DNA from 2 places in the Peribacillus sp. AS_2 genome. Region 2 is predicted to be linked to the other one. Evidence: a T-box and tRNA genes for the amino acid it is inferred to sense, from the RefSeq annotation. Region 2 holds a T-box; the other holds one or more tRNA genes.
What was found. A T-box is a leader RNA that pairs with one kind of tRNA and senses whether it is charged. The one in region 2 lies ahead of pheS (phenylalanine--tRNA ligase subunit alpha), so its partner is inferred to be a tRNA-Phe.
Positions count from the first base shown of each region.

Region 1: it has a tRNA-Phe gene. The T-box ahead of pheS (phenylalanine--tRNA ligase subunit alpha) is inferred to sense a tRNA for this amino acid. The anticodon was not compared.

Region 1 is NZ_JAPTGA010000011.1:77-6,913, reverse strand. Features, by position in the region: gene menD (2-succinyl-5-enolpyruvyl-6-hydroxy-3-cyclohexene-1-carboxylic-acid synthase) at 1-1,338, opposite strand, end outside; gene OTG27_RS18930 (isochorismate synthase) at 1,331-2,740, opposite strand; gene OTG27_RS18925 (1,4-dihydroxy-2-naphthoate polyprenyltransferase) at 3,038-3,958, shown strand; gene OTG27_RS18920 (TraR/DksA C4-type zinc finger protein) at 4,110-4,859, shown strand; tRNA gene OTG27_RS18915 (tRNA-Glu) at 4,901-4,972, opposite strand; tRNA gene OTG27_RS18910 (tRNA-Ser) at 4,976-5,066, opposite strand; tRNA gene OTG27_RS18905 (tRNA-Asn) at 5,068-5,142, opposite strand; tRNA gene OTG27_RS18900 (tRNA-Ile) at 5,155-5,231, opposite strand; tRNA gene OTG27_RS18895 (tRNA-Gly) at 5,237-5,310, opposite strand; tRNA gene OTG27_RS18890 (tRNA-His) at 5,315-5,390, opposite strand; tRNA gene OTG27_RS18885 (tRNA-Phe) at 5,408-5,483, opposite strand; tRNA gene OTG27_RS18880 (tRNA-Asp) at 5,507-5,582, opposite strand; tRNA gene OTG27_RS18875 (tRNA-Met) at 5,589-5,662, opposite strand; tRNA gene OTG27_RS18870 (tRNA-Ser) at 5,766-5,858, opposite strand; tRNA gene OTG27_RS18865 (tRNA-Ile) at 5,879-5,955, opposite strand; tRNA gene OTG27_RS18860 (tRNA-Met) at 5,966-6,042, opposite strand; tRNA gene OTG27_RS18855 (tRNA-Ala) at 6,071-6,146, opposite strand; tRNA gene OTG27_RS18850 (tRNA-Pro) at 6,164-6,240, opposite strand; tRNA gene OTG27_RS18845 (tRNA-Arg) at 6,252-6,328, opposite strand; tRNA gene OTG27_RS18840 (tRNA-Leu) at 6,338-6,426, opposite strand; tRNA gene OTG27_RS18835 (tRNA-Gly) at 6,439-6,513, opposite strand; tRNA gene OTG27_RS18830 (tRNA-Leu) at 6,522-6,603, opposite strand; tRNA gene OTG27_RS18825 (tRNA-Lys) at 6,611-6,686, opposite strand; tRNA gene OTG27_RS18820 (tRNA-Thr) at 6,709-6,784, opposite strand; tRNA gene OTG27_RS18815 (tRNA-Val) at 6,795-6,837, opposite strand, start outside.
Region 2 is NZ_JAPTGA010000008.1:148,551-155,387, forward strand. Features, by position in the region: gene OTG27_RS16060 ((Fe-S)-binding protein) at 1-891, shown strand, start outside; gene OTG27_RS16065 (YsnF/AvaK domain-containing protein) at 1,146-2,075, shown strand; gene OTG27_RS16070 (YflT domain-containing protein) at 2,241-3,041, shown strand; gene OTG27_RS16075 (general stress protein) at 3,545-3,928, shown strand; gene sspI (small acid-soluble spore protein SspI) at 3,945-4,154, opposite strand; gene OTG27_RS16085 (TrmH family RNA methyltransferase) at 4,277-5,035, shown strand; T-box leader at 5,080-5,322, shown strand; gene pheS (phenylalanine--tRNA ligase subunit alpha) at 5,381-6,421, shown strand; gene pheT (phenylalanine--tRNA ligase subunit beta) at 6,450-6,837, shown strand, end outside.

The DNA.
Region 1 (6,837 bases), on a different contig from region 2:
CGTGCTCACGCCAAGTGCAGTGGAAACGACACCATCGATGCCATTCGCCCCGCGATTGGCAATGGTTTGGATTCCCTTTCCATTATTCAAAAAGAAAGTATCCAAATCACGTATAGGCATACTATTCCCGACAAATAACGTCGACTCCAATGGCATCATATCAGCAAGCAAAGCGAACAGCTTGCCTTCGCTTAACTCCGCTTCATCCCTGACGGAGGCTAAGGCATCCTTCGTCGCACCGTTGACGGTTTGCCATAAGCGAAGCCATTCATCATCAGGGGAAGAAGTAATGCTTTGAGCTATTCGCAGACAAAAATCTTTCTCTTCGCTGTAAATCATATTCGTTGCCAAACCGGCTGGTTCTCGCCAGCCTGCTCCGCCATCGACGACCAAAGTAATCGCCTGTTTTTGTTTTTTCATGAATAACAATAACGGTTTAGATACAGGCATTGCCCCGAATCGCAAGATCACTTCCGGCCTGAACGCCGCTTTTGCCGTTTCATCGCGCAGAAACGTATCGTACGCATCAATGATGACGGCTTTATCATGACTTCCGCTCCTTAACTGTGAAAGGGGATCAGCCAGTACCGGAAAAGCAAGTTTTTTCGCTAATGCGACTATGGCTTCCTTCATCTCTGGATGCGGTAATTCGCCACATACAATGATACCTTGCTTAGCTTTTGACAATGTAGTTGCAACCGCTTCTAATTGTGATGCGGACAATGACCGTTCTCCACTGTCAATCAACACTGCAGGCGACCTTTTAGTTTGCCGGTACTCCTTTGCTTGCTCCAGGTCCGGAATCAATGGTTCTCGAAGCGGGAAATTCAAATGTACAGGCCCTGCCGGTTCAGCGGCCGCAGTAGCCACTGCCCTTGCACCGACCGTTCTGGCATACCGCATCATCCCTTCAGTGCTTTCAGGAAGAGCCATTTCGACAAACCATTTTACATGTCTCCCGTAAAGGTGTATTTGATCGATCGCCTGCGGGGCTCCGACATCTCGCAATTCATGCGGACGGTCAGCGGTAAGTACAATAAGCGGCACTCTTGAATAGAAAGCCTCGATGACGGCTGGGTAATAGTTTGCAGCGGCTGTACCGGACGTACAAAGAAGTCCGACAGGTTCTTTTAAGGCCTTAGCCAAACCAAGGGCAAAAAAAGCAGCCGAACGCTCATCCACATTAATATGAATTTCGATATCAGGATGTTCCACTAGCAGCAAAGCCAGTGGCGTGGATCGTGAACCTGGGCTCACCACCACATGCTTCACCTCATTTTGTGCAAGCTCATCGACGAATGAAGCAGCATACGCTGTCAATGCATCTCGGTCATTCATTAAGATTTCCTCCTAAAGCACTTAACATCGGATTGAATTTAATCCCCGTTTCCCTGAATTCACTTTCGGGTGTCGAATCTTCCACTACTCCGCATCCGGCAAAGAGCGATGCCTCATTGTTCTGTATCAAGGCAGAACGTATCCCTACAGCGAATTCCCCGTTCCCATACGTATCCACCCAGCCTAAAGGACCCGCATAAAATCCGCGTTCCAGACCTTCCAATTCCCGAATTCGGACAACAGCCTTTTCTTTTGGAAGTCCTCCCATGGCAGGGGTGGGATGGAGGTTCTCGACAAATTCAAAAATCGTGACACCTTCCTTGGATATACCGCGAACCGGTGTGTACAAATGCTGGATATGACGGTTTTTCATAAGTGTCGGTCCGGCTGGGACCATCACCTTTTCGCATAAAGAATCAAAAGCATTGGATATCATCGACACGACATATTGATGCTCTTGTAAATTCTTTTGGTCATGAAGCAATTCTTCACCAAGACAAACATCTTCTTGCTCATCTTTCCCTCGCCGCATCGATCCGGCAAGGCAGGTAGAAAAAACTTCATTTCCCTGTTTCTTAATCAAACGTTCGGGAGTGGCACCGACAAAACAGTCACCACCAGCCTCCAAACTGAAAATATAACTCAATGGCTGCTCAGCAATCAATTGTTCAAGCACTTTCCCCGAATCGATGGAACGTTCAAAACCAAGTCGAAGCTCCCTTGCCAAAACAATCTTGTCGAGATCTGTCGTCTTGATTTCCTGAACAGCCTCTGCGACCGTCCGCTTCCATTCCTCAGGTTCGACTTCCCTCTGCATAACAAGGGAATTTGCACCCAATCCATTGCCATCCAAGCTTTCGAAGAGGAAAGCTTCCCGTTCATTTATCATATCTATGAAGAGTTTTTCTGAATCATCAGGCGAACAAAGTAAGTTTGTCGTTAAGTAAGCTTGTTTCCCCACTATTGACAGCATGAAGGCAGGTATATAAAACAGGTTGTCCCCGAACTGATTCCAAAGGAGCGTACTGTCAGTTTCATAATCAAAAGAAAAGCCCCCAAACAGTAAAGGACCTGTCGCTTCTACATCGGTCACTCCTGTTTTGACAGCATCATTCTGCAGTTTGATCCAGCTCTTTTCGACTTCTCTATAACGTTCGGCATTCGATGCCGCTTTGAGTTTCTTAACATTGCCTAAACCGGTGATGGTTATTTCCTTTGCAGGGTCCTCCCAGAAAAAACGTTCACCTGCATACCGTTCTCTTCCAGCTTGATAAAATGAAAGGGGGCTGTTGCATTTAATCTTCTTAATATGACTGAATAGAACTTGATCATTCAAGTCCTTCGCCTTTTGTATAGCTGAAGCCAGTCCCTGAAACTGTTCAGTTTCCTCTGAGATAGCCAAAAAAATCCCCCCAAATGTACATTTTAAAAGCTATTTAACCTATTTAAAGATACACCTCCCTTGAACCTCATGTCAATAAAACGCCCCTTTACCGAACGATTCTTCCCTGCTTTTTTCCTTATTATATGAATCTTAGCGAATGTAGAGAAATACCCTTGATTTTGGAAATGAATCACCCATGAATTTCAATTACACCCATACCACTTTTCCTGCATTTATTAGGATAACCTTTTGTGCAACATTTCAATATTTGTTATAATTTCGAGAGAACCAATAATGATTTTGAGGAGAGAAATAATGCAAACAGAATACGACGGACTTCCCCTTAAACGGACCTGGAAGATTTGGTGGGAGTTAATTCGTCCACATACACTAACCGCTGCTTTTGTCCCAGTCTTACTTGGAACTGTGATTGCACTTTTGGAAGATGGAGTGAATTGGTTACTATTCGCTGCCATGATGGTTGCAAGTATCCTGATTCAAGCTGCAACCAATTTATTCAATGAATACTATGATTTCAAGAGAGGCCTGGATACGGAGGAATCCGTAGGCATCGGAGGCGGGATCGTCCGACATGGGATGACCCCCAGACTAATCATGAACTTGGCCCTTGGCATGTATGCCATCGCCTTGATCATTGGAATCTATATCTGTGCCGCATCGTCTTGGTGGCTAGCTGCAGTAGGCCTCGTTTGCATGCTTGTCGGCTATCTTTATACAGGCGGTCCCCTGCCCATTTCATATACACCGTTCGGGGAACTTTTTTCTGGATTGTTCATGGGCTTTTTGATAATCCTGATCGCCTTTTTCATTCAAACCGGTGATGTTTCTTCAACAGCCATCTTAATTGCCATTCCAAGTGGGATACTGGTAGGGCTGATCAACTTATCCAATAACCTCCGGGATCATGATGGGGATAAGGCACATGGCCGCAAAACGATGCCAGTCGTGATGGGCAGGAAAAACGCCCTGACATTCATGGCAATCATGTTCGCTTTCTCTTATCTATGGCTTGTTGGGCTCGTTCTTACCGGAAGCGTTACGGCTTGGATTCTCCTTGCCTTCCTTAGCATACCGAAGGCAATGGCCGCAATAAAAGGCTTCGTAGGTAAAACACAGCCGATCACGATGGTGCCGGCAATGAAAGCCACTGCCCAAACGAACACCTTCTTTGGCTTACTCATGGCCATTGGATTATTCATCAGCTATCTTATATAGTCTCCGGGGACTGAGCCCATCCGCTCAGTCCTTTTTTCTATCTTCCGTTCCATATTGTTTTCCTATACTCCGATTCGGGTAATAGATAATACAACCACCTTACCAATATAAAAAGAGATTTGGACTTTAGTTTAGAAGGAGTGAATTGGATATGGCAACGAAACAACAAACGCAAAAATTAAAAAAAGAACTGCTTCAGGAAAAAAATGAGCTATGTAATAGAATTCAAGATGATGAACAATCCGTTCTGGATAACAGCCAGACGGAATCCGTAGGTGAATTATCATCCTATGATAATCATCCTGCAGACCTAGGGACCGAATTATTCGAGATGGAACGGAATCAAGCACTCGATGAGCATGCACAATCCGAAATGGAGAAAATAGAAGAAGCTTTGAAAGCCATGGAAGAAGGATCGTATGGCCATTGTAAAACCTGCAATAAGGAAATCCCCATCGAGAGGCTTGAAGCGATCCCAAGCACCCTCTACTGTGTCGAGCATGCCCCAGAACGAACGCTTTCACAAGACAGGCCAGTGGAAGAGGATATACTGATTCCATCCAAGGGTGATCATTTTGAAAATCGTCATGGAATCGAAATGGCGGCTAAAGAAGATAGCTTTGGTGAAGTGGCCAAATTCGGTACATCAGAAACGCCATCTGATTATACCGGTGATCATGACAATTACAATGATCTTTATAAAAACGAGGATGAAACCGATGGATTTCCTGAAGACTATGAAGGATTTGCCGCAAATGATATCGAAGGAAAAACGAGAGTGGATATACCGAACAAAAAGCAAAAGGAATATGAAGATACCCTGAAAGAAGAAAATATAGAATCTCAACTTGGAGACATTCCCTATAAACAAAAAGATGGTTATATCAGGGAAAATAAATGAAAAAAAGAAGCATACATGATTGTATGCTTCCTTTTTTGTTATGACCCGTACGGGATTCGAACCCGTGTTACCGCCGTGAAAGGGCGGTGTCTTAACCGCTTGACCAACGGGCCAACTGGCGGAGAAGGAGGGATTTGAACCCTCGCGCCGCTCGCGCGACCTACACCCTTAGCAGGGGCGCCTCTTCAGCCTCTTGAGTACTTCCCCATGGCTCCGCAGGTAGGACTCGAACCTACGACCGTTCGGTTAACAGCCGAATGCTCTACCACTGAGCTACTGCGGAACAATATGAATATGGTGGGCCTAAATGGACTCGAACCATCGACCTCACGCTTATCAGGCGTGCGCTCTAACCAGCTGAGCTATAGGCCCATATTTGGAGCGGGTGAAGGGAATCGAACCCTCATCATCAGCTTGGAAGGCTGAGGTTTTACCACTAAACTACACCCGCGAAATGGGGCGACTGATGGGAATCGAACCCACGAATGCCTGAACCACAATCAGGTGCGTTAACCACTTCGCCACAATCGCCGTAATTTTGTAAGATATGGTGGCTCAGGACGGAATCGAACCGCCGACACAAGGATTTTCAGTCCTTTGCTCTACCGACTGAGCTACTGAGCCACATATGTATTCAATTTAAATAATGGCGGTCCCGACGGGAATCGAACCCGCGATCTCCTGCGTGACAGGCAGGCATGTTAACCGCTACACCACGGGACCTAATAATTGCGGGGACAGGATTTGAACCTGCGACCTTCGGGTTATGAGCCCGACGAGCTACCGGACTGCTCCACCCCGCGACGGTAATAATGAAACGATTAGCATCAAGCTTTCGTGAATATTGTTTCGTCCGCATCCTTTATGTAAGGTTGTTTTAAAACAACTTGCTGCTTTTAGAAAAAATGGAGGAGGTAGAGGGATTCGAACCCCCGCGGGATTTGACTCCCCTGTCGGTTTTCAAGACCGATCCCTTCAGCCGAACTTGGGTATACCTCCACGGCTTAAAAAAATGAATATGGTGGACCTTGTAGGACTCGAACCTACGACCGGACGGTTATGAGCCGTCTGCTCTAACCAGCTGAGCTAAAGGTCCTTATATTTATTGGTAGCGGCGGAGGGGATCGAACCCCCGACCTCACGGGTATGAACCGTACGCTCTAGCCAGCTGAGCTACACCGCCAATATAATATAAGTTTCTGATTGAAAAATGGTGGAGCCTAGCGGGATCGAACCGCTGACCTCCTGCGTGCAAGGCAGGCGCTCTCCCAGCTGAGCTAAGGCCCCATTCATTAAAAATCACGTGGTCGGGAAGACAGGATTCGAACCTGCGACCCCTTGGTCCCAAACCAAGTGCTCTACCAAGCTGAGCTACTTCCCGCAATAAAAACATGGTGCGCCCGGCGGGAGTCGAACCTACAACCTTCTGATTCGTAGTCAGATGCTCTATCCAATTGAGCTACGGGCGCATATTATGATGGTGCCGAGGACCGGAATCGAACCGGTACGGTAGTCACCTACCGCAGGATTTTAAGTCCTGTGCGTCTGCCAGTTCCGCCACCCCGGCACATACGAAAAGTGGAGCGGAAGACGGGATTCGAACCCGCGACCCCAACCTTGGCAAGGTTGTATTCTACCACTGAACTACTTCCGCATGAAAGATGCGGGTGAAGGGACTTGAACCCCCACGCCTTGCGGCGCCAGATCCTAAGTCTGGTGCGTCTGCCAATTCCGCCACACCCGCATATAAATGGTGAGCCATGAAGGATTCGAACCTTCGACCCTCTGATTAAAAGTCAGATGCTCTACCAACTGAGCTAATGGCTCGTGCTTGTACTATCTTAAAAAGTGGTGCCGGCAAGAGGACTTGAACCCCCAACCTACTGATTACAAGTCAGTTGCTCTACCAGTTGAGCTACACCGGCAGGTGTAAAATGGTGGAGGATGACGGGATCGAACCGCCGACCCTCTGCTTGTA
Region 2 (6,837 bases):
TCAGGCCTGCAATACATGGCCCGTAAAACGGGAGTCCTCAACATGCTTCCGGATAATTTGGCAGCCATGGAAAAAGTGCTGCCGAAAGTCCCGAAAAAAGCAGAAATGAAAAATAGGCCAACCGAGCTGCCTGCAATCGGAACGCCGCTCAAAAAGGTGGCTTTCTTTTCCGGCTGCTTGATGGATACGATGTTTTTGGAAACGAACAAGGCCACACTAAAGCTTCTTCAGCTGGCCGGATGTGAAATCGTGATACCGAAATCCCAGGCCTGTTGCGGTGCGCTGCATGGTCACAGTGGTGAAAAAGCAGGTGCAAAGCAACTGGCCAAGCGTAATATTGAAGCCTTTGAAACGGAGGAAGTTGATTATATCATTACGAATGCCGGTGGCTGCGGCGCTTTTCTCATAGATTATGATCATCTGCTCCAAGATGAACAGGAATGGCATGACCGTGCAATCTCATTTAAAAATAAGTTGAAAGATATCAGCCAGATCCTTGTTGATTTGCGTTTTCAGGAAAAAGTTCGCCTGAAACTGCCAGCACAATCCGTAACTTTCCAGGATTCCTGTCACTTACGGAATGTGATGAACACCTCCTCGGCTCCGCGAATTCTCCTTCAATCAATAGAAGGAATCGATTTCAGGGAAATGAAGGATGCCGATCGCTGCTGCGGCTCAGCTGGGATATATAATATTGTTGAATCAGAGATGTCCATGAACATTCTTGACTCTAAAATGGAGCACACGAAATCGACACAGGCCGATATTGTTGTCACGGCAAACCCTGGCTGCCTGTTGCAAATGCAATTGGGGATCGAGCGGGAAAACTTGGGGGAATGCACAAAAGCGGTGCATATTGCGGACCTGCTAATAAATGCTGTGGCGTTATAATAGAAGAAAAAAGATCACAAGCATTATTTGAAAAAACGAAATGGCATGATTTGGTTAAACATTACATTTTTATAAAGGGGGAAACCCTTGTAAAGCATGGATTTCAATTAAAAATGCGTTCTGTGCTGAGAACGAATTGTAAATGATATAACAAAAATGAAATATGGATTCCTCGTTTACTTAGGAACATGGCGGGTATTGTTTATATATAGCATCCACTAAACGAAACAACAAAACCTAAGGAGGAATGTAAAATGAATAAAACAGTATATGGAGTATATGAATCAAATGCAGAAGTGATCCAAGCAATTAATGCACTTAAGGCAAAGGGTTTTGAAGGGGACGATATTACGGTCGTCGCAGATAAGGAAGAAACATTGGATTTCACGAACCATCAACGGGAAACGGATGTTCACACAATGACGAATGTTCCTAACGACGAATCGTTTATGGACAAGGTGGCACGTTTCTTCATGCCGGAAGATACGGCAGACCTTTCAACAAGATTGGCGAATGCAGGCCTTTCGAATAGCGATGCGGCTGAACATGTCTTTGATGTAGAAAATGGAAAAGTCCTGGTTCTGGTTGAAGAAGGTGAAGGCCATCTTGGAACGGCAAGAGATAAATTCACGACTGGAACAATGGACACTGCCGGTACAAGGCTTGATACTAACTCCACCAACCCATTATATAATGGCACGGAAAAAACTGATGCATTAAATAAAGAAGATGTTTATGGAGTCAACGGACAAGGCCGTGAATTGCCAGAAGATGAAAGGACACTTACACTTCGGGAAGAACAGCTGAACATTGACAAAGAAAGAGTTCAGACAGGAGAAGTCGTCATTAATAAAGAAGTCAATGAACAGCATAAAACGATCAATGTCCCTGTTGAACACGAAGAAGTGACAGTTGAGCATAGATCGGTTTCAGGACGTGAAGCGGATCGGGAAACCGGAACCATTGAAGATGGGGAAACATTACGAATCCCGGTTGTTGAAGAAAAACTGGAAGTTTCGAAAAAACCGGTTGTCACCGATGAAATTGTCATCAAGAAACATGCTGTACAAGAAACGGAACAAGTTCAGGATACTCTTAAAAAGGAAGATATCCAGCTTGATAGTACAGATGAATCGATCGTGAATGAGAAAAAGGCAACTGAACGTAGAACTGACCGCTTCTAAGAGTGAAGGAAATGGCCTGCAGTTTTAAAACTGCAGGTTTCCTTTTGGTTTTTAGACCGATTAAAGGTCCGAGCTTAGGGAAGGCAAACCTTTTTGTTTAATTGGCACCCATCAGGGTATAAATACACATAAGAAGAAATATCGGAAAAAGGAGGAGGAATATGCATGGGAAAAACGTTATATGGTGTTTTTAATACGGAAAGAGAAATGATCCAGGCTATACAATCCCTCAAGGAAAAGGGGGTTCATGAAGGGGAAATAACGGTAATGGCTGATAAGAAAGAAGATTTGGATTTCGTTAATGAAAAGTATGATCCGGATGTCGAAGTCGTTACTAACTCTAACGAGGAATCCTTCATTGATAAGATGAAACACTTTTTCCTGAACGAGGGTTCCGAAGATATAAGGAACCGTCTAGGTGAGCTAGGGCTTGCCGATAGAGAAGCAACCGCTTATATAAATGAAGTGGAGGCTGGAAAATTCCTCATTCTTTTAGATGAATCGGAAACCGTAACAGCACGTGGGAACATAACTTCCAATCGCATCGAGGATACGGACGCACCTGCAGAGAATCCGCTTAAAACAGGGGTGGTGAACAATCCGGACCCGAACCTTTTTCCGGAAACAACCGCGAATGCCTTTCAAACAAGGGAAATGGAAGCACAGCCAGGAAGAAGCGAAGAGCTTCACGGAAATTCCGCCAATATCTATGAAAATGAAGAGCTGGATATGAAGCGAGCTCAAGAAAGGGAAATCTGGGGGAATTCCACAGAAAAATTCAAGAAGCAAAAACCAGGGATTCATGAAGGAACACTGGCAAGCGACCCGTTTGCAGACGATGCTGACAAAAACCTGGGCGCTCAAGGATCATTGGATCGGACCGCGGGACCGACAGCCAGCGGACAGCAAGAGGAAGGCTTACAAGATGAATACATCAAAAATCGAATCAATACCGACAATCTGTAATACCGCAACAAGAGCAGCCTGCATAAGGCTGTTTTTGTTTGTTTTCTTCGATTGAAGAAATTTGCGACACTCCTGCCGAAATCACTGTCTAGCCGAGACACGCAGCCGTTTGCTTTGGCTTGTGAGACAGTCGACGGAAAGGGAGTGGAACTTTTTTTAATGGCTCTTTTCGTAAAGATTGGTGTTTTTAAAACGAAACTTTTAAGGTTGATTGGAGCGGAAGTGCGAGACTCCCGCGGAAAGCGAGCATCTGGAGGGGAAATCAACCACAACTCACTACCTGGTAAATAGCAACAAAGTATGTGAAAACAGCCTTTTTAATAGGACCGCAAGCAACCTCGATTTTCTTAGAGTTTGCTACAGGCTGTTATTTTAAAAAAAACTTTAGGCAGAGGGTTCCCTTGTTCGTCTCCATAGACTATTTGCTTGTTTATTGATAAAGCTGCAAGGTATAATGACAAAGGAATTTTATTTTAAGTAGAGTAATAAGGAGGGGGAGAAACATGGAAAAAAACGTATATGGTGTTTTTGACTCTAATCCGGAACTACTTGCTGCAATTTCAGACTTAAAAGCAAAAGGCATATCTGGCACCCAAATGACAGTGGCAGCTGATATAAAAAATTATGTGCAGCTTGGAAATGAACATACGGATATACTGATCATCGCCAATCAGGATAAGGAGGACACTCTTTTTTTGAAAATCTTCCATTACTTCACAGATGAAGGATCTGGAGATTTACGCAGCTTTTTCACGAAATACGGCTACTCTTTTGCTGAGACAAAAGCGATGCTTGAAGAAGTGAAAGCAAAGAAATTCATCTTGCTGCTTGATGAAGAAGTCTCCATCGAAGAACTGAAGGCTGGCGAGGCGAGATTAAAAAAATAACAGCCTTTGAAGGCTGTTATTTTTTTAATCCTGCTTCGAGGGCAGTGATCATTTCCTGTTTTTCCTGCTCGGATGAATTTTGCCAGATGACCTCGAATAATACTCCCAATCCAGGAAGCATTTTTTCCTCGCCATTTTGTATGGCATCGACAATCGTGTCTTCCAGCTGCTCTTGCGTATTTCCAGATACATTTTGGATGATCGCATTACGTAAGTTTAAATTCATAATTATTCCTCCTCTAACACATAATGACTGACATTAATAGCATTTCACAAACTCGCATGCAATATGTATGTGAATTGCGTTATAATAGGAAAATCAGTGTGAAGTTAAAGGAGCGTTTACCCTTGAAATATATCGAATCCGTAAAAAACCCGCAAGTTAAGCAATGGAAAAAACTTTTGACGAAAAAAGAACGAGATAAAACAGGTAAATATTTAGTCGAGGGTTTTCACCTAGTTGAAGAAGCCTTAAAAGAGGAAATCGTCTTGGAAGTGATCATCAATGAAGAAACTGAAATGCCTGCCCATTTTAAGGTGGAAGGCACAGAACTCATTTATGTGAAAAATGATATTATGAAGGCGATTTGCGATACCGAAGCACCGCAGGGAATTGCTGCGGTTTGTGAACAGAAATCAACGAGCATGGCGTCCATCAATCCGGAGAAATTATTGTTGATCGATGCCGTCCAAGATCCTGGGAATATTGGAACGATGATCAGGACAGCGGATGCAGCGGGAATCGATGCGGTCATCCTTGGGGAAGGGTGTGCTGACTTGTATAATCCCAAAGTGGTCCGTTCGACGCAAGGGAGCCTCTTCCATATGCCTGTCATTAAAGGGAACCTATCCGAAATCATCGATGAGCTTAAGCAAAGCGGCATACCGGTTTATGGCACGGCATTAGAAGGGGCATCGCCATTTGAAGAAGTGGAAAAGTCTTCCCGATTTGCCCTGCTGGTCGGTAATGAAGGTCAAGGGGTATCGAAGGAATTACTGGAGAAAACGACTAAAAACCTCTATATTCCCATCTACGGAAAAAGTGAATCTTTGAATGTGGGGATCGCTGCCGGGATTTTAATGTACCATTTACGAAAATCGATTTGAAACGGCCGAAGAATTATAATATAATAAAACAGAATTTTATAATGAAAACAACGATGACAAAGAGTAGTAGCTTAAAGTTAACCATATCCAGGGAGAAAATGCCTTGACTGAAAGCATTTTTATGGCACTGTTTAAGTGAATTCACCTTTCGAGTTGGCATTGGGAAGACAGAATGTCCGAAAAATGCTCCGGTGAAGAGCCGTTATTTTTAATGAAGTGAGTGCAGAAGTTTTTTTGTTTATGCACTAATAAGGGTGGTACCGCGATACATAAACCTCGTCCCTTTAGGGATCGGGGTTTTTTTGTGTTCATTTTTACAATAGGAAAATAAAGGAGGAAGACATGATGCAGGAACGTTTACTAGAACTGCAGGAAGAAGCGTTGCAAAAAGTTGCCGCCGCTTCCGAATTAAAAGAACTGAATGAAGTCCGTGTTGCTTATTTAGGGAAAAAAGGGCCAATCACGGAGGTATTGCGCGGCATGGGTAAATTATCTGCCGAAGAGCGCCCGAAAATCGGGGCACTAGCCAATGAAGTACGTGAAGCGATCGCAACAAAGATCGAGGAGAAACAAAAAGCGCTTGAAACCGCGGCAGTCAATGCAAAGCTAGCAACTGAAACGATTGACGTCACACTTCCAGGACGTCCGGTAAACAAGGGGAATCTTCACCCATTAACACGAATCGTGGAAGAAATCGAAGACTTATTCATCGGGATGGGTTATACGGTTGCGGAAGGTCCTGAAGTCGAGAGCGACTACTACAACTTCGAGGCACTTAACTTGCCAAAAAGCCATCCGGCACGTGATATGCAGGACTCCTTCTACATCACGGATGAAATCCTGATGCGGACGCACACTTCACCTGTTCAAGCCAGAACGATGGAAAAACATAAAGGTCAAGGCCCTGTTAAAATCATTTGCCCAGGAAAAGTATATCGCCGGGATAACGATGATGCGACACACTCCCATCAATTCCAGCAAATTGAAGGCTTGGTCATCGATGAGAACATCAGCATGAGCGACCTGAAAGGAACGCTAGACGTATTTGCGAAAAAAGTATTCGGGCAAGACCGTGAAATCCGTCTTCGTCCAAGTTTCTTCCCATTTACTGAGCCTTCCGTCGAAGTGGATATTTCTTGTAAAATCTGCAGCGGTAAAGGCTGCAGCGTATGTAAAAAAACAGGCTGGATCGAAGTGCTTGGCGCTGGGATCGTTCATCCGAACGTCCTTGAGATGGCTGGCTTCGATTCCAAGAAATACTCTGGATTCGCATTTGGAATGGGCGTGGAACGGATTGCCATGTTGAAGTACGGTGTGGACGATATCCGTCATTTCTATACGAATGATGTTCGATTCTTAAAACAATTCAACCATCACGAAGCATAAATTTTTATTTTAAAAAGGAGGACCTACCATGTTTGTGTCATATAAATGGTTACAAGATTATGTTGACCTTTCAGGCATCAATGCGACGGAGCTTGCTGACAAAATCACGAAAAGCGGCATTGAGGTTGAAGGGGTGGAAAAGAAAAGTGAAGGGCTAAAAGGGGTCGTCATCGGGCATGTCTTAGAACGTGAACAACATCCAAATGCGGATAAATTGAATAAATGCCAAGTTGATATCGGGGCCGAAAATCCCGTTCAGATCATCTGTGGGGCACCGAATGTCGATAAAGGCCAAAAAGTCGCAGTCGCTACTGTTGGCGCAGTCCTTCCAGGTAATTTCAAAATCAAGAAAGCGAAACTTCGCGGAGAAGAATCGCACGGAATGATTTGCTCGCTTCAAGAATTGGGCTTCGAAT